DNA from 2 places in the Virgibacillus sp. Bac332 genome. Region 2 is predicted to be linked to the other one. Evidence: a T-box and tRNA genes for the amino acid it is inferred to sense, from the RefSeq annotation. Region 2 holds a T-box; the other holds one or more tRNA genes.
The links. A T-box is a leader RNA that pairs with one kind of tRNA and senses whether it is charged. The one in region 2 lies ahead of alaS (alanine--tRNA ligase), so its partner is inferred to be a tRNA-Ala.
Positions count from the first base shown of each region.

Region 1: it encodes a tRNA-Ala, which carries the amino acid that the T-box ahead of alaS (alanine--tRNA ligase) is inferred to sense. The anticodon was not compared.

Region 1 is NZ_CP033046.1:1,606,964-1,619,368, reverse strand. It holds gene D9782_RS07730 (IscS subfamily cysteine desulfurase) at 1-817, opposite strand, end outside; gene nadB (L-aspartate oxidase) at 930-2,468, shown strand; gene nadC (carboxylating nicotinate-nucleotide diphosphorylase) at 2,606-3,448, shown strand; gene nadA (quinolinate synthase NadA) at 3,468-4,571, shown strand; gene D9782_RS07710 (5'-nucleotidase C-terminal domain-containing protein) at 5,004-8,699, opposite strand; tRNA gene D9782_RS07705 (tRNA-Ala) at 8,935-9,007, shown strand; gene D9782_RS07700 (hypothetical protein) at 9,371-9,586, shown strand; gene D9782_RS07695 (spore coat protein) at 10,032-10,427, shown strand; gene D9782_RS07690 (ABC transporter permease) at 10,705-11,415, opposite strand; gene D9782_RS07685 (ABC transporter ATP-binding protein) at 11,412-12,260, opposite strand; gene D9782_RS07680 (LytTR family transcriptional regulator DNA-binding domain-containing protein) at 12,372-12,405, opposite strand, start outside.
Region 2 is NZ_CP033046.1:3,707,945-3,720,349, reverse strand. It holds gene D9782_RS18070 (tetratricopeptide repeat protein) at 1-200, shown strand, start outside; gene D9782_RS18065 (SF1B family DNA helicase RecD2) at 222-2,531, shown strand; gene D9782_RS18060 (hypothetical protein) at 2,604-2,798, shown strand; gene D9782_RS18055 (AI-2E family transporter) at 2,837-3,922, shown strand; gene D9782_RS18050 (hypothetical protein) at 4,587-4,775, opposite strand; gene D9782_RS18045 (Tad domain-containing protein) at 5,148-5,711, shown strand; gene D9782_RS18040 (hypothetical protein) at 6,026-6,676, shown strand; T-box leader at 6,995-7,197, shown strand; gene alaS (alanine--tRNA ligase) at 7,532-10,177, shown strand; gene D9782_RS18025 (IreB family regulatory phosphoprotein) at 10,300-10,572, shown strand; gene ruvX (Holliday junction resolvase RuvX) at 10,569-10,982, shown strand; gene D9782_RS18015 (DUF1292 domain-containing protein) at 10,995-11,282, shown strand; gene mltG (endolytic transglycosylase MltG) at 11,406-12,405, shown strand, end outside.

The sequences.
Region 1 (12,405 bases), 2.1 Mb from region 2:
TGCTACCTAAGTGTTCAAAAAAGGTAGTTCTCAACTGATACATCTTTTTCCAATCTTTATTCGTTAATTTTAATGCTGCTGCTACAAAAGCAGCAATCCCTGGTGTATTAACGGTGCCTCCCCTGATTCCACGTTCATGCGTTTCGTTTGGAAATATTCCTGTAACTCGATATTCAGGTCGTATAAATACTGCTCCCACACCCTTTGGACCATATATTTTATGCGAGGAAAGAGACATTGCATCAACAAATGGACTAATGGATGCTATGTCTATCTTACCAAATGACTGAACACAATCACTATGTAAAAGAATGTTCTGTCCTCTTACCTGCTTAGATATTGCTTCAATTGGCTGAATGGAACCAATTTCACTATTAGCATGCCCAACTGAAATTAGAATCGTATCATTCTGAATGGCATCTGTTAAAGCATAAAAATCTAGTTGCCCATTTTGCAAGAAGGGAATTTCGGTTATTTTGAATCCCGCTTTCCTTAGATATGCTGTACTTGAAAAAACAGAGGAATGCTCCGCCATTGTTGTTATAATATGTTTCCCCCTATCTTGTCGGCTCAATGCTAGCGTAATAATAGCTATGTGATTGGCTTCTGTACCGCCTGAAGTAAAATAAATACCATCTGAAGAAACATGTAGTATAGACGCCAGTTTATCTCTACAGCTTTCCAATAGCCCTTTAGCTTTTGTTCCTTGATCATGAAGACTACTTGTGTTGCCCCAATAACTTAAGGCTGTCTCTTGGTATATTGCTAACACCTCTGGATCGATAGGTGTTGTAGCTGCATAATCGAAGTATTTCACATGAATCTCTCCCTTCTGTACGAAGTCCTACTATTCTATAACACTTGTAATTATTTTAATTATGTGTAATCATATGTGTCAAGACACCTGTAAATTAACAGGAGGAAAGACAATGAATAAAATCGATGTCATTATTGTAGGGAGCGGGATTGCTGCATTGCAATTAGCTTATAAACTCAGTAATCACAAACATGTGATGATTATCACAAAAGGTCAAGTTAAGGACAGTAATTCTTTCATGGCACAAGGTGGGATTGCCGCCGCTATCGCAAAAACGGATTCTCCGCAGCAACATTTTCATGACACAATGACAGCTGGGGAGGGGCATGGAAATGAGTATCGTGTAAACGATCTTGTTGAAGAAGGTAAAAAAGTTATTGAAGAATTAATTGACGCCGGTGCTCCTTTTGATTTAGAGGCTGATGGATCATTGTCATTAGGTGTTGAGGGTGCACACCGAGTCCCTAGAATACTACATTCAGGTGGAGATCAAACAGGAAAGAAGCTTGTGAATTTCTTACTAGAATCATTACAAGCTTCTGATCACATCACATGGATGGAGAATGTAATGGTAATGGATTTGATTTTAAATAGGGATGGTAAATGTATTGGCATAAAAGCCAAGAACAGCAATGAGGAATTGCTGGAATTTTACGCTCCACATGTTGTATTAGCTTCCGGTGGTGCAGGTGGCTTATTCACGCAATCCTCAAACCACCCAACCATCTTAGGAGATGGAATTGCTTTAGCCTATCGAGCAGGTGCAAGCGTAGGTGACTTAGAATTTTTACAATTCCACCCAACACTTTTATCGGCAAATGGTAAAACAGTAGGACTTATTTCAGAAGCTGTTAGAGGGGCAGGTGCCATATTAGTTAATGATCGAGGCGAGCGAATAATGGAGGGAATCCATGACCAGCAAGATTTAGGGCCAAGACATGTTGTGGCCCATGAAATATTTAAACAGGTAACATCTGGGAAATACGTATTTTTAGATATAACTACTATTCATAATTTCAAAAAACGATTCCCTTCTATTTCGCAGTTATGTAAAGCACATCATGTTGATTTGAGTAAAGGAAAAATACCAGTGTTACCAGGGTCTCACTTCATGATGGGCGGTGTTGTTACAGATAGATGGGGATGCACATCAATAAAAGGGCTTTATGCGATAGGTGAAGTAGCATGCAGTGGCGTTCATGGTGCCAACCGCCTAGCGAGTAACTCACTACTAGAGGGCTTTGTATACGGAAGTCGACTCTCTATGTTTCTATTAAAAACGAAAGTAGAAGAATATCCTAAAGATTTTGTTCCTGCCCCAGATAACAAGAACCCACTTGAATCACTTCCTTTTACAAGGAAAGAGCTGCAGGAAAAACTGACACATTATGTTGGCATAATTCGAAATAATGATAGCCTTCAACACCATTTCGCTTGGTTAAATTCCTTTTCAATCGACCCTTTTGCAAATATTGATCAGTGTAGAAGAGCGGATATACAGACTTATTTCATGTGGATTAATTCCGTATTAATGACCCAGTCAGCTCTTATCAGAACCGAAAGCAGAGGTGGTCATATCCGTTCCGATTTTCCGAATAAAGACTACAAACGCTGGCTAAGAAAAAGTATTATCCATTACCGAAAAAAGTGAAACTTCAATCCATGGAGGTTTTGTTTATCCCCCACGGATTGTTAGTACCACAAGGGTATAACCTAAGGACTTTGAACCCATCGGACATTAATTGGCGGTTATATGCGAGATAAACGAAAACATGGAGGTTAATTATAGTGAACACCATGAAGCTAAAATCTATGCTTGAAAGCTTTTTTTTAGAGGATATTGGTAATGGAGATATATCGTCACAAGCTTTGTTTCAACCTAACAAAGAGGGGGATTTACATCTTGTGGCAAAACGCGCAGGAACATTTTGTGGAGAAGCGGTTATTGAAATAGGGTTCTCCATCATAAATCCTTTGATTAACTGCAACATTCACATAAAGGACGGAGAATTTATTACCGCAGGAACCGAAATTGCACACATTAGCGGTCCAATTATTGAACTGCTTCAAGCGGAAAGAGTTGTACTTAATCTGATTCAGCGCATGAGTGGCGTTGCTACCATGACAGCAAATGCTGTGAAATTAATAGAAGGAACAGAAGCAAAAATTTGTGATACGAGAAAAACCACTCCTGGATTACGCATGTTAGAAAAATATGCAGTTCAATGTGGTGGTGGTTATAATCATCGTTTTGGCCTGTATGATGCGGTAATGCTAAAAGATAATCACATAGCATTTGCTGGAACGATTACCGATGCAGTACAAACAGTTAAAAAGCGATTAGGACACACCACAAAAATTGAAGTGGAGATAGAAACAGAGAAACAGTTAATGGAAGCTATTACAAATAAAGTAGATATTATTATGTTTGACAATTGTTCACCGGAAATAATTAAAGATTGGCTACAATATGTTCCTGAAGGTATCATCACAGAAGCTTCAGGAGGAATACAAATAGAGCAATTACATGACTATGCAACAAGCGGAATTGATTATATTTCTTTAGGCTATCTAACTCACTCTGTCAAAGCGTTAGATATAAGTGCAACTGTAAAAATTAGAAACGTATAAATCGGAAGGGGAATTTTAAATGGAATTACTCCAAACGTTAATAGGTTCTCATACTATTCCAGAGAAGTACCTTCATTTATCTAAAGCAGAAATGGAGGAAAGCGTACAACATATTAAAAAAGACCTCGGGGATTCGCTATTTATCCCTGGTCATCATTATCAAAAGGATGAGGTCATTCAATTTGCGGATGCTGTTGGCGATTCACTTCAGTTAGCACAGGTATCCGCTAAAAATTCCAATGCAAACTATATTGTATTTTGTGGTGTACATTTTATGGCGGAAACCGCTGATATTCTTACAACTGCTAATCAAACTGTTTACTTGCCAGACATGCGAGCAGGTTGTTCGATGGCTGATATGGCTGATATTTACCAAACAGAAAGAGCATGGTCAAAGCTAACTGATTTATTTGGGGAATCTATTTTGCCATTAACATATGTTAATTCAACAGCTGCTATTAAAGCATTCGTCGGCAAAAATGATGGTGCTACCGTTACTTCTTCTAATGCGCATAAAATGGTACAGTGGGCATTTTCCCAAAAGGAAAGAATACTTTTTCTTCCAGACCAACATTTAGGAAGAAATACAGCAGCTGATATTGGCATCGAACCTCATGAAATGGCAGTTTGGGATCCTATTAAAGACGAATTGCAATTTACGGAAAATGTAGATGATATTAAAGTTATTTTGTGGAAGGGCCATTGCTCTGTACACGAAAATTTTACGTTAACAAACATTGAACAAGTAAGGAATTCCTATCCAGATATGAATATTATTGTTCATCCTGAATGTCGAAAAGAGGTCGTAGACGCCTCCGATTTTAATGGTAGCACGAAATCGATTATTGAAATCATAGAACGGGCCAAGTCTGGTACTTCATGGGCAATTGGTACAGAAATGAATCTTGTACAACGGATTATTCATCAACATCCTGATAAGCGTATTATTTCTTTAAATCCTCACATGTGTCCCTGCTTAACCATGAACAGAATAGATTTACCACATCTACTTTGGTCGCTAGAAGCTATTATCGAGGGACAGCCAATAAATAAAATAATTGTTCCGCAAGATGTGTCAACATATGCAACATTTGCGCTTCAACGAATGCTGGATCGTGCATAATGTTAAATAAGAAAGCGTGAACCTAGCAACGCATATGGTCTACAGGCGAATAATATTGTATGCTTTTAAATCAATCTGAAATATGGGTTGCTTTCCGCGAACCTAGCTAAAACTGTTAACCAAAAATCGCTTAGCAGTGTTGATCTTAGGACTTTCTGACTACGTAGGTATCACACATGATTTTTCTGCTAGGATAACTGTACGGCGATATGCGTTCCTTTTTGTAGGAATCAAAAGACAAAACTCTGAACTACGATCCACTTATAGCTTCACCCGATTATAGTTCAGAGTTCTCTTATCTCTACTTTCTTTTACTTCGACCTTCTTCTAGCATAACTAGAAAACATACTTTATCGGTTCAACCTCTTAATGAGCAAAAACACTCATTTTAGCGACTTCCGAGTATACTAGTTGCTTTATCTATACAAAGATTTACATTTCATTGTTTTTCACACAAACAAATAAAAATAGTTTGTGGTATGAAGCCATATCAAAGGTTGCTGAACCTGAACCATTCGTAACCACTAAGGTTACTTCTTTCTCCCGAAGTAAGTCAACCTGTCTTTTGGTTAAGAATAAGACTCGATATTTCCAACCATTTTCAATATTTATTGTTAAACGGACGCCATCGTCTAGCTCTCTTATCTCTCTCGTATAGACCGTAGCAACGCCAAAATCTCGCTTCGGTTCAATTTCTATCTCTGGTTGCTCTCCAGGATCGCCCGGTTCTTTATCTGTTTCCGAAATTCTCCCCTCAGAGGTATACGTAAACGGATGATCTGGATTACTGTTTAAGCTTTTTACAAAATCAACGGTTGCATCAATATCTGCCGGACCAGTAACAGGATTTTGTCCTAAATCTTTAATTGGCCCCTCAGAAGTCCCCATGAAATTATTTACTGTTAGTGTATATACTTCATCTCTGTCAATTTGGGTACCATCTGGTAAGGTTACTTTCACTACTTCATTTAATGTTGAATTCCATGTATAATGCAAGCCACTCACACTATAATCTGGTCCATACTGCGAAGAAATCTGTTCATTCAATATCGTGTAAATATCATCTCCGGTTACTTCAACAGTCATCAACGTATTCCCAAATGGCTGAATATTATATAAATCTCCCCATGTCACTTCACCAGCAAGAAGATCATCACGGATTCCTCCGCCATTCATCATTGCAAAGTCACTATCCATGGCCCAATTCATAGCATCAGCGAGTAAATTCCCTAATCCATGATCTCCATCAACAATGTAATCACCAGTTAAATCAGTGGCATTATATCCGATTACGTCATTCAAAATTGGCCCAATTTGATTTTGATACTTCTCCAATATCGCGGTAACATCTTCATCTGGCGTATATTTACTTTGATCAACAAATACTATCTCCGCCTCTTTTTGAATAATATCGCCAGTTTTACGATCGATTTCTAAATCAATATCAGCAAACGCCTTTCCATATTCTGAAGCTTGGACAATTAACTTATTATCTACCATACCATCAACAACTTGATGGTTATGAGCTGCAAGAATTACGTCCACAGCATCATCCACATTTCTGGCTAAATCAGCAGCCTCTCCTGTCGCACCGTCACCATCTTGCTCTGCTGGAATATGTGCGAGGATAACAATTGATTCGACTCCTTGTCGTTGCAACTCCGCAACCGCATCATTTACAGCAATCGTCGGATCAGTAAATTCAATATCTTGGATTCCTTCAGGCATGACAATATTAGCTGTCTCCTCTGTCGTAACACCGATAAAGCCAATATCTACACCATCTACTTTTTCAATGTAGTATGGAGATAACATAGGATCACCACTTCCTTTATACACACAATTTGCACAAAGCAGTGGAAAATCCATACCGTCATATTCAGGAGTACCTTTTCCTTCAGGATGCTCTCCGCCATTTACCATTCTCAGCAGTTCCTCTGTTCCTTCATCGAACTCGTGATTTCCAACAGAGCCAAAGTCAAACCCGATCGTCTCCATAACTTCAACGGTTGGTTCATCCTGTAATAAACCTGATACAGGTGAACTACCGCCTATCATATCACCTGCATGTACGACGAAAGAATTAGGGTGATCCTGCTCTCTTTCTTTAATAGCGGAAGTAACATAGTCGATCCTTCCATACATCTTTGATACGCCATCGCCATCAGGATCTAATTCATATTCCTGATCGATCTTCCCATGTAAATCATTAAATCCAAGTAACTGTACTTGTAAATTTTCATCTACTCGGTCCCCAGCAGGAGTATATCCATAGGATTCTGCCTCTTCAGGACTTGCAAAAAATACACGTTTTTCAACTGGTACATCTGCCCAATTATCTGGTACAACATACTCCTTTGTATCCGAATTACCTACATATCGTTGGAAGCCTTTCTGATCATCATTTGCTCGAAAAACAAACGGCAATTCCAATAAAGGTTTTTCTGGATTCCAAATACCAAGCCCGTTATCCTTTGCATCCTTTACAGCAGCCTGATATTCTGGATAAACCTCTTCATTAAATGGTGCAATAAAATACGTTGAAGCGAAACCCTGTTCAACCATTTCTAAATTAATATTCATTCCATCTTCTTTGCGAATAACCTCTGCTAATAATCTCCCATAATCGTCTGTTGGTGTGTCGCCAAGCCGAATGATTACCTCATCACCTGGCTGGATTAAATCATTCATATAAGCAGTCGCAGCATCCCCATGAAATTTTTGATTTTCATTTATCTCATCTCTAGCTGGGTCATCATTATGGGCTACATAGGTTTCCGGTGTATCCATATTAACAAATCTAACTCTTGTTTCACCTAATACTGGATTAGCAATACGAATAGTATCCCCATCTGTTACACGCTCAACTGTCGTTTCATACTCGCCTGCAGCAGATGGTGGATCAGGTTGTTCTGCAGCTAGTTGAAAATCACTTTGCTCCGTTGGAATCAATTGATAGCTGTTATATTGACTGACGATTCCTGTCACGTCATACCACTTCTCTTCAGCTATTTGAGTGACATCTAATGCATTTTCCATGACGCGTAAAGTTGTTCCATTAAAATCTCCATCAATAAAGGAGATATTATATCCTCCACCAGCCGGACTCTCTGGAATACTTGAAAGAAAGCCATTCACACGTACAAGCTCACCTTCAAGCGATTCTGCAGTAGTTTCATTTTGTAATGCTTCTAAGCTTACTTCTTGAATCTCAGGTAGTTGCTGATCTGTTCCCAATACTTCTACACTGGAAGGAACGATCTCTTTTAGCCCATTGTAAGAATCTAACTGGCCAACAACCTTGATTAGATCCCCCTTATTTACATCTGGTAATTCACCTTGTTCAAAAGAGAATAGATTAATGCCGCCAGTATCATCCTGAATGTATGTTGTAAATTGAGTACCATTACTAATAGCATCATTATTTACTGTAACAATTCCTTCTACAGTTACAGCTGTTCTATCATTAAGCTGCCTAGCTTCATCAATGGTAATTAAATCAGGATTCTCTGGATCAGGTTCACCTGGTTCACCCGGATCAACGCCATCTACGGTATGATCACCGAGATATGCAAATGTATCCTTGTCATAATTGGTCCACTGTCCCTCGTCATAGTTGGAAACAGGAGCAATAACGGATGAATTCCTTACTAGTGTTACATCCTTCGCAAAATTACGATCATCCCCAATTATACCAATAACATCCAAATTACTAGCATTTTGTTGCAAAGCAATGGAATCGTTCCCATTGAAATTAATTACATTACCATTTGTTTGATCTGCCACCTCTAATACTGCCTCATCTGCATTTGGATGAGCAATTACATATGCATCGTCATATGCCAACGTACCATCCAATGTCATTGTTTGACTAGGCTCATTAGCACCATTACTATAAAGCGCCAATTGATAGCCTGACAAATCCACTTCTTCCCCTGTACCATTATAAATTTCAATGGCCTTATTATAGGAGCTACCTTCGATATACTCTGATATAAACAACTCTTCCGTTGTTTCTCCGTCGTCTGTCGCGGCCACAGATGTACTTAATACTGGTGAAAAATTCATTAAAATCAACGTAAAAATAAGAACCAAATAAAAAGACTGTTTCACCCGTAATTTTCGCATCTTCTCCCTCCTTAAGGATAAATAATTTATTGTCATGTATTACGTTGACATGACACACTTTTACTATCGCATAACAAACATTGATAATCTATAATAAATTAGTAAATTTTTGGTAAATTCAAAACTATATTACTATTAATTCTCTAAAATAGTAAATAAGTACCATGAAAACAGATTAACTGATGTTGATGGACTTGCAAAAACAACCATACTTATCTATAATCAATTTATGTACGGGGCATTAGCTCAGCTGGGAGAGCGCTTCGCTGGCAGCGAAGAGGTCAGCGGTTCGAGCCCGCTATGCTCCATTAATTTAATCATGATCCACATATAAAAAATACAAACTTAGCCAATTGGTGGATAAGTTTGTATTTTTCTTTATTTAGATACTATGCTACTTATGTGATTTAACAAACATAATACATCTGACATGCTCCTCTATTAGAGAACTGTACCTGCTTATTGTTTGCATTCCATAATCTTTCATTATCCATACAAACGCCCACCTGACTTAGCTTTCCTTATACAAGCACAGTTTTTGGGATATTCACTTTACAAATAGATAATTACATCCAGAACCCTTAGCTATATATATTAAATAGACTACTATCCTTAACACGATTACCCTTTCTAAGAATATACTATATAAAAATCGTATGGAGGTGATTGGATTGAGTAAAAACAGTGAAAAAAACAGTAATAATGCCCCAGGTCAAATTGTAGATTTCCTTTTAGATGCTACACTAAAAAAACATGGGGCATCGTTAAAGACAAAAGAATTAGATGAAAAGGATAAAGAAATGGTCAGAAATATGGTTAATCAATTAAGAAAAAATGTGGAAGAATTTACGCAAGAAAATAAAGATACCAATGAAAACAAGGAATAATAGTTATTAAACTATATTGGATACTAGACAAATAAACTATTTATAAAATTAACTTCCTTCCTATATATGGTATAGCATGCATAATGAAGCCTGGTAAATCAATGGATATGTACCGGGCTTCACCTCTTTCTGAGAAAAATATCTATCTATAGCAATAAATAGGTAGTATATCTTAGTACAATCACCCTTCCTATTTCCACTCTTAATCATAAAATATTCTAAACGAGAAGAAGGAGGAAATAATAGTATGCCTAGATCAAGAGCATTTGATGATGTAAGAGACCATAGGAGAAAATGCGATTGCCATCGATTTAAGGATATCTGTGATAGCTGCGATAGACGCGATAAACACCATCATTGCGATCGTGACAGATTCGATGATCGTTTTGATTCATGTGACAAGAGCTGTGGCGATGACAAAAAATGGAGAGCACTAGACACTTCCATGTGTCACCCATTTGATAAAGATTCCACGGTGGATCAGGAGGCAAGTGGAGAATTAAATAATGTGCAAAAGTCTCTCGAATCCATTATTATTAAGGATTCCTGTGATGTAGAGGTATCCTCATCAGATATCCAAGCTGCACTTAATCTCCAAGTTGCGCTTCAGGTAGCAATTGCTATCGTAATTAGCATTTCGATTGCAGATGGTCATAAAGCAGACGAAATAACTCAAGATCTGTTCGCAAAATTAAAATCTAGCCAAATTAACAAACAGCAAGTTTATATTGAAAACTCACGCGGAGTAGAAGTATCCACAACGGATACTGATATTGCTATTAACATCCAAGTTCTATTACAAGTATTGATTGCATTAGTAATTAGATTAGATATTTTATAGTTCTAATAAAAAATATATCACTCCTACAGAAACAAAGGCTATCCCAAATGTCTACGAAGCATTTGGGGTAGCTTTTTTTGTCACGGTAAAATGGCAATTTATAATTTTTTCACTTCGATTCCTGTAACTTATCGTACATAAGAAACCTAGAATCATACCGGAGAAATTCGCTTTCAACGAAATTACATCCTTCTTCACCTAAATCAATAAAGCTTGCACTTCAATTTACACAAATAACTCTAATACCAAGCATTCAAAATAATGTTTATCAGTCTTGCTATCCAGCAGTCTCCTTCTTTTTATAAAACCAGGTCGTTAACAGCCAAATTCCTATTCCCCATACCAAAATGATAGCTAAATAACCCCAAATATCTTCGATACCTGCCCCAAGCTGCACTTCTTTTGCCAATTCTGCCAGTTGAACATTTGGTAAGTATTCAATAAAGGACAGAATTGGATAAGTATTGATTAATGTTTGTAACAACGTACTAAAACCGAATAAAAAGATAATTGGTAACGTAATGACAGATGCTTCTACAACTGATTTCGTTAATAATCCCATTAGTGTACCAAGACCAATATAAAAAACAGATGAGATTATCAGTGCAATAGCAATGAGACTTATACTTGATGGCTCATAATCTATTAATCTTGCTGATAGTATGATGGTTAGAAGTGTCAATAAAAAAGTAACTAAGCTCTTACCACCAAATATCTCTAGAATAGTTGCGGGAGAAAGCATTAAACCACGCAAGGTATTTTTTTCTTTTTCTTCAGCAATAATGGCACTTTGCACAAATACTCCGATTGTAGAGAACGAAAGATTAATAACTAGATAAATCATATCTATAGAAAGCTCATCCATTCTCGAATATAGCACAGCAATTAATAGTGGCATTAGCATTGAGGAAGTAATAAACATATTCTTCGATAAATCCTTTAAATCCTTTAGAAAGATAGCGTACATTCTTTTCATTGAAAAAGTCATACCAGTTTCCTCCCTGTTAGTTCTACAAATATATCTCCAAGTGTTGGTTCATTGGAATGAATAGAGACTACTTGATCTGATGCAAAATAATCGTATATGTCCTTTGCTCCTTCTGGACCAGCTGGTACATTAATTTCTCTACCATCTTTTAGTTCAATGCATACGGAAGCTTCCGCAAATTGCCTACGAAGCTTTTTCGGTTGATCTAGCAACTGAATTCTTCCTTGATGAAGAAATGCTACACGGTCACAAATGTTTTCAGCTTCATTCATATCATGCGTTGTTAAAAAAATCGTTGTCCCCTCCTTGTTCAGTTCACGTAATCCTTGATGAATAAGTGCTGAATTGGCAGGGTCTAGAGCAGACGTCGGTTCGTCAAGAAATAAAAGCGCTGGCTTGTGCAGTAATGCCCTTGCCAAAATGACGCGTTGAAACATCCCCTTTGACAACTTAGCTACCTGCTTTTTTCGTTCTTCAGAGAGACTTACCATTTCCAATACCTCTCCAATCCGTTTCGTTGAAACTTGATACAGCTGACAATATAGATTTAAATTATCCTCAATAGATAATCGACTATATAGCCCACTATTATCTGTAATTACTCCAAATTCACGTCGGTACTGTGGTTTATTTAAAGATGATGCTGGTTTTCCAAAAACCGTGGCCTCTCCAGATGTTTGTAATAATTGGCCAGTTAAAATTTTAATAGTGGTCGTTTTCCCAGCTCCACTTGGCCCCAAAAATCCAAACGTTTCTCCTTTTTCCACCGTAAAATTTACATCTTCTAATGCAGCTTGATTGCCATAAATCTTAGCAAGTGATTTTACCTGTATAATATGTTCCATTCATTTTCCTCCTATGCTGATAACTGTTTCGTGTAACCTCAGCATAGGAAAAAATCTGCAATTTAGCAGTATTTTTACCGTGAATGGAGCCATTGAATGGATGAATGGATTCTATTTCATTCCTAACATATCCTTCAATTGTGCC
Region 2 (12,405 bases):
ATGCAGAAGAAATCTTTCGAAAAGTATTAACAATAGAGACTAATCACAGTGATGCTAATTACAACCTAGGTGTTATTGCCCTATTTGAAGATCGGTTAGAGCAGGCATTAGCGTTCTTTGAAGAAGCGTTACGCATTCAACCTGAGCATGTCTTAGCTGCAAATGGCAAGGAAAAAACAGAGGGATTGTTGAAGAAGTAAGAAAATAGTGGAGTGTTTGAGATGGAACGAGACAAATATGCAGTGGAGGATCAAGGGTATATCAAAGGGGAACTTGTTTATACTATTTTTCACAATCAAGCTGAGCAGTTTTCGATTGCAAAAATTAAAGTACTGGAAACGAATGAAGCATTTAAAGAGAAAGATATTGTCATAAAAGGATATTTTTCAAATCTGCAAGAGGAAACTAGCTACTATTTTTATGGAACGTTTGAAAAGCATCCTCGTTTCGGCACTCAATATAACGTAACTTCTTATCAGACGTTTATTCCTAATTCGAAGGATGGGCTTGTTGCTTATCTTTCGAGTGATCTCTTTTACGGTGTAGGCAAGAAAACGGCGGAGAAGATCGTTGATCAACTTGGTGAAAACGCAATTACAAAGATTATAAACGATCCTAAGGCTCTAGCTAATGTAGCAGGATTAAAGCAAGCAACAGCAGAATCTTTGCGGACTGCACTTCAAGAGAATCAAGGATTTGAACATGTTGCTGTCTATTTAGCTAATTATCATATTGGTCTGAAAATGGCACAAAAAATATATCAGAATTATAAGGATGAAGCTATCCATTTGATTGAGGAGGATCCTTATCAGTTTGTATTTGATATTGAGGGATTTGGGTTTCGGACAGCGGATGAAATAGCAAACCAAATGGGACTTTCTACGTCGCATCCGAATCGAATTGGAGCAGGGTGTATTTATGTGTTACAACGATCTGTTCAAGATGGCCATGTGTTTTTGCCTATGGATAAGTGTATAAATTTGGTAATGGAGCTGCTAGCAACAATAGACCTTTCTGAAGTTATTATTACAGAACGCTTAACAGAATTGAATCGTGATAAAACGATTATTATTCAGGATGGTCATGTCTATCTACCTTCTTTGTATTATGCAGAAGATGGATTTAGTACACATATTAAAAGAATTCTAACAAAGCCAATTGAACATCAAACCCCGATGGCTGAATTAATGAAGATAATCGGTGACATCGAGGAGTCCGAAGTTCTATCGTACGGAAAAGAGCAATTCACTGCGATTAATCAGTCGATTCATTCAAAACTCATGATCTTAACAGGTGGTCCTGGTACGGGAAAGACTACTGTAGTGAAAGGAATATTAAATGCGTACGCTACGATTCATCAATTATCCCTAAACCCGAAAGATTATGATAATGAGCATGAATTCCCGTTTATTTTAACTGCTCCTACTGGAAGAGCAGCGAAACGATTAACAGAATCTGCCGGCCTTCCTGCACAAACCATTCATCGATTACTAGGTTGGGATGGTAATAGTGGTTTTGATAAAAATGAACATGAACCATTAGCTGGTAGATTTTTAATTATTGATGAATTTTCAATGGTCGATAGTTGGTTAGCTAATCATCTATTTAAGGCTATTCCTGATGATATGCAAGTATTAATTGTTGGAGATGAGGATCAGTTACCATCTGTAGGACCTGGTCAGGTGTTATCAGATTTACTTGGAAGTGATTGCATACCGTTTGTACGTCTTACAGAAGTTTATCGTCAAAAAGAAGGTTCGAGAATTATTCAAATTGCTCATGAGATTAAAAATGACGCTCCAGTTCAATTACAAAATGATCAAGACTTTAGCTTTATTCCTTGTAATGAGCTGCAAATGGTGGATGTGATTACGAAAATATTTACAAAAGCTATGGATAAGGGGTTTGATGTTCGAGATGTACAAGTGTTAGCTCCTATGTATCGATCGGAAGCTGGTATCACGAAAATAAATCAAGCTTTACAGCAAATCATCAATCCGAAGACAGAGCAAAAAAGAGAAGTGAAAACACAGGATGCTGTGTATCGTAAGGGTGATAAGGTTATTCAGCTGGTAAATCAACCTGAAGACGGTGTTTATAATGGAGATATAGGTGAAGTAGTTGCGATTTTTCGAGAAGAAGAAAATACTGAAAATGTGGAGCAGCTTGTTATTGCTTATGATGATAAAGAAGTCGTCTATGAGCCGAAGGATTACCGAAATATCATGCATGCTTACTGTATTTCTATACATAAATCACAAGGTAGTGAATTTCCAATTGTCATATTACCTGTAGTCAGAACCTATCATCGGATGCTAAAAAAGAACCTTCTTTATACTGCAATTACGAGAAGCAAACAATCATTAATTATTTGTGGAGAACAGCAGGCGTTTGTAAAAGGAGTAACAACAGTTGATACAAATCAGCGCTATACCAGCCTAAAGGAGAGTCTTATCGCTAAATTAGACAGCAAAGTGATTGAACCTGAAGTGGAGGATGAGGACCAGCTTTCACCATACGATTTCATGTGACAAAACGTATATTTTTGGTTAATTTGGGTTAGCATGAGAGTAAGATTTGAGACAGAAGGAGCTCTATAGATAATGCGATGCCCAAATTGCCGTGGTAAGGATATTGGAAAGATAGGCACACAACAGTTTTATTGCTGGAATTGCTTTATTGAAATGTCAGTAATCAATGATAAATTAACTGTCCATCAGGTTGAGGCAGATGGATCGTTAAGTTCACTTAACGATCTATTCAGTGAAGACGAAAGAACGATCTATGAAAATCCTTAACTATGCTGATAATTACTTCAGTAGGATGAAGTGTCATCATGTTTAAAAACAATAAGCGTTTGAACTTCCTTTACTGGTTATTGATTGGCATTTTTCTATTCCTTTTCATTTTCTTACTGATAAAACTGTTTCCATTTTACAAAACAGTTTTTTTATTTCTATGGCATCTCTTAGCTCCATTTCTTATTTCCTGTCTTATAGCGTATTTATTATATCCAGTGGTAAATAAACTCCATAGCTATAATATTCCAAGGGGAATAGCTGTTTTACTCATCTATTTGTTATTTTTTGGAGGTACCGCATATTTAATCTATCGTGTCTACCCGATGATCGTCACGCAAGTTAGAGAGCTTAATGAACAACTGCCTCAATTCATTAATATGTATGAAAAACTGATATACCAAATGTACGAATATACATCATTTTTACCAGAAACCGTTCATGATAAATTTGATCACTTAATCGCGAGGGTAGAAAATGGCTTGGATCGATTACTCGCAAGACTTGTAAACGGATTTACAAAAGTATTCGATTTTATTATTTTTATTACGGTTATTCCTGTATTAGTGTTTTACTTTTTAAAGGATTATGACAAAATTAAGGCTTATTTTAAGCGGTTTATACCAAAGAAATATCGTAGTCAATCAAGTAAAATGGTCCATGCTATTGATGAAACGTTAGGTGATTACATTCGTGGTCAATTACTCGTCTGCCTATTTGTAAGCCTAACCTCACTTATTATTTTTAAGCTACTTGGAATGGATTTTGCTTTGCTACTTGCTATTCTTATGGGGATTACAAATCTAATCCCATATTTTGGCCCAATTATTGGAGCAGCACCTGCTGTAGCGATTGCCCTTACAGTCTCAGGGAAATTAGTTATATTTGTAATAGTAGCTGTATTTATTATTCAATTAATTGAGAGTAACCTATTGTCCCCATACATTGTTGGAAAAAGTATTAATATACACCCAATAGCAATCATCTTTGCTTTATTACTGGGTGGACAGCTTTTTGGAATTGTTGGCATGATTATAGCTGTACCAACGATGACGATTGCCAAAGTAATTATTAAGCATGTCATTCACTGGAGACAATTTCGTAGCAAGGAGCAAGAGGGGTAATTTGGAGTAGTATTTTAACCTGCATATAACTGAAGTCCCCCACTTCAAGAAACAAAGTGAAACCAATATGGGTAAGTGGGGATCGACTGCCAGTAAATGTCCGATTGGTTTGACTAACAATCAGTGGGAGAAAAACCAAATCCCTACTTATTGAATTTTCACTTTATAAGCAGGGATTCCTAAAAAACGTATCATTTTTAGTTTAGCAAGCTAGAAATGGTACGTTTTGTTGTGGGTAAAAAAGAGAAATTATATCGAAAACATTATCGAAATGCAACTCGTACTGCTAAATGGAAAAAACGATTATAAATACCTAGTATAAAAATGAGATAACTTATTTGCTTCATTTAATAGGTTAAAAGTACGAGAAAAATATTTAGAATTCAAGATGTTTAATGATTTCATGAAATAAGTAACAAAAATGCTAACTTTAGAACCGTTTTGTATATAGACACAAAATTGACATGATCAAACAAAGTATGAAAAGATGGAATAAAGTCCCAGATAAAGAATAGGTCTAAGAATGCTGGAGTCAAAGCGTAAAGCAATTATTTTATTTCTTATCGCACTAGTATTAGCAGTAGTATCTGGTCTTTAAAATGAAATTTCGAATCTGGCAAGTCTGGGTTATCAAAAGTTAATACAAATAACAACTTTATCTCAGTTAATCCTGCGTTTGTTTATTGTATTTTTCGTTAATAGATTTTTTCAATTCTTCAACTTGTTTTACACTAATATTCTTTAACTCTTCATCTATTTCATTTCGTTTCTTGTTAAATGAGTCTAATTGATTACTATTTATGATTTCTTCATTTTTTAAATCAATAGCGACTTTGGATAAGTTGTTAAACAATCGAGTGATTTTTCTATCCCTTTCATTTGTAACTTTGTGGATATCGAAGCTATTTGTAACTTCTTTTTAATTAGCATCACTTAAAGCTTTCAACCGAATTAATGGGGTTCTTATTACACAATCGGCTGCAAACGAATATGTAAAAGTATATTCTATTACCAAAAACGCTGGGAGTGCCAGAGATGCCGCGAATGATATATTAGCTACGACAGGGAGTTACTTACAAAAAAATTCGATAAGTAGTTCTGGAAATAAAGAATTTACTGCAAAGGTTAAAGTCAATATCCGGATGGTATTTTTACCTAAGGAAATATTCGGATATCATGTACCTTCCATTCCATATACAGCAAGTGCACATGGTAGGGTGATAGAATGAAGCAGTTTATCCAACAAGAAGAAGGGAACATAGCTTTATTCGTTTTAGGTATGTTAAGTATTATTATGATCCTGTTTTTGCTAGTAGTAAATATGGGAGGCGTTTTAGCCACGAAAGAAAAATCTAGTACGACGGTTCAACAAGCAAGCATGGCAGGATCTAGTATAATCTATGAGGAAGTACAGAAAATCATTGAAACGTATGAGTATGAGACGTTAGAAGGAGAGCTGCTTAGCTTCTTTGAAGATTTTGATGAAAATCTTCAAGAACGAACTGAGCAATTAGCAAGTAGAAATTATTATCGTGATTGGTCAGCAAATGAAATACATCTAGAAGCGTTGGACCAAGTAGTGAATGAAGCTTTACAACATGAAATGATAAGACCAAAACTGATAGAGTTACTCCAAGATGTAGATATTGAAAGTCAAGTGGTTGCAAAGGTTAAAGAGATTATTATTGATAACGGTGGCGTATTAGAAAATGCGAAATTAAAGATCAGTGAAGACCGTCTATTTGTAAGGGCAGCAAATGAAATAGAGGCAGTGTCCTATGATGGATAATTTAAAAGAGAATGTGTACCAAGAATCAGCTGGTCCAAAAATTGATTTTATTAACGTTGTGTGGGATTGGAGCACGGAGGTATCATTAGACCAACCATTCTAAATGGTATAGTTACGTATTATAACGAAATATTATCCAGTAGGGATCTGTTTTAATGAAGTAAAGAGGTGACAAATTGATTTTTATATTGTTAGTTATAATTTTATATAGTGTCCCGTTTATTTGGGTGCTTTGGTCATTTATAAACGTAAAAAATAATAAAAGGGAAAAGGTGAAATGGAAGTATCCTATCCTCCTTTTTCTGTTATTAATCTTGTTATCGATAATTGGAAATGTCTATCTATCTTCCACTTATACGATTCCTTTCTTGCAAACCTCGATGGAAAGTATGATCTGGCTAATCGTAGCAGCTGTGTTTTTAGGAATCATTGCCCTTATTAATGTATTTGTAACATTATCATTACGGAATAAAAATGTTTCTAAGCAATTTCATAATCCGAGAGTGATATGGAAATTAATTGGTGGGATGGCACTGTTTTTAGGATTCCTGTTTATTTGGTTTATGCCCTTTGGACAAAAGCTATCATATGTGATGGCTTTAGAGCAAGCAATGAATGCAACAGAAAATGCTAATGGTTCAGAAGAAATTACACTTTCACTAGTTAAATCAGAAAGTAATTGTCTTACAAAAAGAAATTGTTCGAATGAACAGTTTCACAATGTGATTTATGTGAAGAACAATATGGATGAGCCAAAAGAAATACAAATCAAGATACGCGCACTAGACAAGGATCAACAAGAATTAAAAGTTATTGACTCGAAGATCATGGAGGTCGGTGCGAATGAGTTACAAATGGTAAAAACGGAGGAAACCAATCAACAATCAAGTATATGGAATCAATATTCTTTTCAAACTGATGATAGGATGTATTATTTTCAACATCATTTCGCTATAGGGAAATAGAATAAGCAATATATCTGTGTATTACATCAAGAGAAGGTGTAAGAAGTTTTTATGTCAGAAAAAAGCTGGAGAAGGTTCTATCTGTATTTAATGTTATTTATCTATATCATTTATGCACCTATATCAATTATTGAATGGCTCTCAGAATCAGGAGGTTTTCCTTTTACTGCAATTATAGTAGGTATAGCGCTGCCTTTATCCGAAAAATCACCTAGAGGGATTAAAGGAAATTTCAAAGAAAGATTCTGTCTCATAGGTATGCATCGGCGTTGACATTCCGCTCGATGTTTTTTATAATTACGCTAACAACTATACATGTAGAATACGTTGAAAGTTTTGAGTACATGACAATCGCTTTTAAGAGAAGGATTTCCGTTGGCTGAAAGAAATCCTAAGGTAGAATCATGGAAAGCTAAGCTGGAGTACGGTTAATTCCCGTCGGTGTCATACCGTTATAATGATAAAGTGATGAACAATAGTTCATAATTAGGGTGGTACCGCGATCAAATCTCGTCCCTGCAAATGCAGAGAAGGGATTTTTTTATTGTCTAGGTAATTGTAAAATTTGAACCTGTGGATAAAAATGGGCGTGTTGAGCTGTTCCAGCGGAGGCGACTTCACGAATTGCCCTAATCTAAGTTATCATCGGCTTGCATGTACACCGTGATTCCTTTATCTCCGTTGACTCGCTTCAGTTCGCTACGTTTCTAATCGGGCGCTTGCGCTTTTATTCTTTTCAGGAAATAAATAATCCATTTACTGCGCTCAGTTAGTCTTTCCTGACGAAAAAGTGATGTCAATGATTAATGACTTGATGTTCTATTCAACTATTTTTAGATTGGGAGGAAGTTTAAGATGAAACAATTATCATCAGCAGAAGTTAGGCAAATGTTTTTAGATTTCTTTAAAGAAAAAGGCCATCGTGTTGAGCCAAGTGCTTCTCTAGTTCCGAAGGATGATCCGACGCTACTATGGATCAACAGTGGTGTTGCAACATTAAAAAAATATTTTGATGGTCGGGTAATCCCTGATAATCCTCGAATCGTAAATGCCCAAAAATCAATTCGTACGAATGATATAGAAAATGTCGGTTTTACCGCAAGACATCATACGTTCTTTGAAATGCTCGGTAACTTTTCAATAGGTGACTACTTTAAAAAAGAAGCTATCGATTGGGCTTGGGAATTTCTAACGAGTGATCAATGGATTGGGTTTGATCAAGAACGTTTATCCGTTACAGTGCATCCAGAGGATGATGAGGCCTATGATATATGGTTAAAGAATATAGGTATTCCAAAGGAAAGAATTATTCGTTTAGAAGAGAATTTTTGGGATATTGGTGAAGGCCCAAGTGGACCGAATACAGAAATCTTTTATGATCGTGGCGAACACTATGGAAACGATCCAAGTGATCCTGAACTTTATCCTGGGGGAGAAAACGAAAGATACTTGGAAATATGGAACCTTGTCTTCTCCCAGTTTAATCATAATCCAGATGACACGTACACGCCTTTACCTAAAAAGAATATAGATACTGGTATGGGCTTAGAACGGATGGTATGTGTCATTCAAGACGCACCAACAAACTTTGAAACAGACCTATTTATGCCAATTATTAAAAAGACAGAAGAGTTAGCCTCTACAAAGTATGGAGCTAGTCAAGAAGGAGATACAGCTTTTAAAGTGATTGCTGATCATATTCGTACGGTTAGCTTTGCGGTAGGAGATGGTGCTGTTCCTTCGAATGAAGGAAGAGGTTATGTATTAAGAAGATTAATTAGAAGAGCTGTTCGATTTGCCAAAGAAATTGGTATTGAAAAGCCGTTCATGTATGAATTAGTAGATACGGTAGCAGACATTATGAAGGATTTCTACCATGAAGTAGTGAAGAAAAAAGAATTTATTAAAAATATGGTGAAAGTGGAAGAAGAGCGGTTTCATGAGACACTGCACGATGGCTTAGAAATATTAACAGCAATCTTGAACAGCGAAAAGGAGAAAGGAAGCACCTTATTCCCAGGAGTGGAAGTATTTCGCTTATATGATACCTATGGGTTCCCTAAAGAATTAACAGAGGAATATGTGGAAGCACAAGGTTTTACGATTGATGAAGAAGGTTTCCAACGAGAAATGGAAAAACAACGTGAGCGTGCACGTAACGCTCGACAAAAAGTTGATTCTATGCAAGTACAAGATGCTGTTTTCAGTGAGATTAATATCGATAGTGCGTTTGTAGGGTATACCCAAATGGAAGTAGATACTTCCATTGTGGCAATGATTGCTGGTAATGAACAGGTGGAAGTAGCAGAAGCAGGTGACGACATATATGTATTCCTAGAGCAAACACCATTCTATGCCGAAAGTGGCGGGCAAATTGCTGACAAAGGTTTCATTTCTACCGAGCAAGCTACTGCATATGTAAAAGACGTACAAAAATCGCCAATTGGGCAGCATATTCATCGTGTAAGCATTCAACAAGGTTCTTTACGTATAGGAGAAGCGGTTCATGCCATAGTTGAAAAGTCGGCTCGCTCTTTTATTGTCAAAAACCATACAGCAACTCATTTATTACATCAGGCATTAAAGGATGTGCTTGGTAGTCATGTTAATCAAGCTGGATCACTTGTTACGCATGAACGCCTCCGATTTGATTTCTCTCATTTTAATGCTGTAACCAAAGCTGAGCTACAACAAATTGAAGAAATTGTTAATACAAAGATATGGGAGGCAATGTCCCTAGTCATTACCAATGAAAATATTGAGGATGCTAAAAAAATGGGAGCAATGGCCTTATTCGGCGAGAAGTATGGCGATGTAGTTCGAGTAGTTAGAATTGGTGATTATAGTTTAGAGCTTTGTGGTGGCTGTCACGTTGTGAATACATCTGAAATTGGTCTATTCAAGATCGTTTCGGAAAGTGGAATCGGAGCTGGAACAAGAAGAATTGAGGCTGTTACTAGTAAAGAAGCCTATCAATATTTAGCAAATAAGGTAGGTCTATTACAGCAATCTGCTCAATTAGTTAAATCGAAAGAGGAAGCACTTCCAGAAAGAATAGAGGGCTTATTTCAGGATATTAAAGAGTTGCAGAAGGAAAAAGAATCACTTCGTGCAAAACTTGCAAATGTAGAAGCTTCTTCAATTTTAGATAATGTACAAAACATTGAAGGTATCTCTTTATTAAGTGAAAAAGTCGATGTAAATGATATGAATCAGTTGCGAAATATGCTGGATGACTTAAAACAAAAACTAGAATCTGGAATTATTCTATTAGCAATAGAGAATAACGGAAAGGTTCAATTAGCAGCAGGAGTTTCAAAAGACTTAATGGAACAAGGATTCCATGCAGGGAAATTAATTAAACAGGCTGCGCATGCTTGTGGCGGTGGCGGAGGAGGTCGTCCAGACATGGCCCAAGCAGGAGGTAAGGATCCATCCAAAATTGATCAAGCCTTAAATGCAGCTAAAGAATATATTTTAGAGCATATGAATAGCAACTAATTTGAATATCATCTAGTGAAAAAGATATAATTAATTCTATAATCATGTTAAGATAATAGAAGAAGCTTACATTCGGTTTAGCAGATGGCTTTACCAAATGATTCTAAGATCGAGGTGTCACGATGAGTTCAATTGATAAAACGATGAAATTTAATTTTTCGGAAGAGCCTTTTGACCAGGATATTAAGGAAATACTTTTCACAGTGCATGCAGCTTTAAAGGAAAAAGGGTATAATCCGATAAATCAGATTGTAGGTTACTTGCTTTCTGGTGATCCTGCTTATATTCCAAGGTACAATGACGCACGTAACTTAATTCGTAAAATCGAACGTGACGAAGTAATTGAAGAGCTTGTCAAGTTCTATTTAGAACAACAGCAAAAGGAAAATAAATGAAAGTAATGGGATTAGATGTAGGATCCAAAACAATAGGTGTTGCTGTTAGTGATGCCTTTGGTTGGACTGCACAAGGAATAAAAACAATCAAATGGAACGAAGAAGAGATTACCTCTGCCGATGAAGCATTAAAATCCATTATAGTAGAACATCAAGTTGGGAAAGCTATTGTTGGACTTCCGAAGAATATGAATGGTACGATCGGAGAGCGTGGAGAAGCATCTAAGCTCTACGCAGAGCATCTAGAAAAAGTCCACGGAATTGAAACAGTGCTATGGGATGAGCGTTTAACTACGATGGCTGCTGAAAGAGTTCTACTAGAAGCGGATATGAGTAGAAAGAAACGTAAGAAAGTCATTGATAAGATGGCAGCTGTAATGATTCTACAAAATTATTTAGACCAGAAATAAAGGAGTGAAAGAATGGCACTTGAGGAAAAGGAACGAATTATAATACCTGATGAAAATGGAGAAGAACATTTATTTGAAGTTCTGTTTACCTTTGATGTGGATGAGACAAGTCAATCCTATATCGCAGTTATTCCTGTAGAGCAATCAGAGGATGAGGAAGTCGAAGTTTATGCATTCCGTTACGAAGAAAAGGAAAAAGATGATGACGATTTATCGCTGTTTCCAATTGAATCTGATAAAGAATGGGAAATGGTTGAAGAAATGCTTCATACACTAGCAGATCAAGAAAATGAGGCATAGGGTTATCTCAAAAAATGAAAAGCTGATGTCGAAATACGGCATCAGCTTTTTGTTTTTTGCATAAAATTAATGGAATATAACATCGAATTTTAGTATAATATACCGGATGAGAGGGGGATAACTATGTCCAAAGAGAAAAAGAATGGTAATTTTAGGGACAACCTCATTGCTCGAAGCGAAGAAGCCAAGACAGTGCGTAAGATTGTGTCAATTATTATTATCGCATTACTTTTAATTTTGATTATTGGTGGCTTATCTGGTTTTTTGTACGTCAAGTCAGCCCTAAAACCAGTTGATCCAGATAGCAAGGAAGAGATAAAAGTAACAATTCCAATTGGTTCATCATCTTCAGAGATTGCTTCTTTATTAGAAGAAAAGGGGGTTATTAAAAATGCCCTTATATTTCGTTTTTACATAAAATTTAATAATGAATCAGATTTTCAAGCTGGAAAATACACATTCACGCCAGATATGGAATTAGATGAAATAATTGAATCACTGAAAAATGGAAAGATTATGGCTGAAGCAGTTCATACAATTACCATTCCAGAAGGAAAAACCATTGAGCAAATGGCAGGAATCTTTGCAAAGAAAATGAGTTTTTCGAAAGAAGATTTTTTGAAGAAAGTAGACGACAAAGATTATATTAGTCAGTTAATCAAAAGATATCCATCTATATTGTCAGAGGAAATTCTAAATACTGAGATTCGTCATCCATTAGAAGGGTATTTATTTGCATCAACATATGATTTCTATGAAGAGAAGCCAAGCGTAGAAGCAGTTATCAATGAAATGTTGAAGAAAACAGATGCTGTGTTATCCGATTATTTAAACGAAATTAGTGAAACTGATTATTCGGTTCATGAAGCTGTTACCTTTGCCTCGGTTGTTGAAAAAGAAGCGAGCACTGCAAAACAGCGGAAAAAAATTGCCGGTGTGTTTTATAATCGTATAGAGGAAGGAATGAAGCTACAAACAGATCCAACCGTATTGTACGCTTTAGGAAAACATAAGGATCGTGTATTATATGAGGATTTAGAAGTAGAGTCTCCTTATAACACTTACTATGCGGAGGGCTTACCGATTGGGCCAATTGGAAGCTATGCCGAAAGCTCCTTAAAGG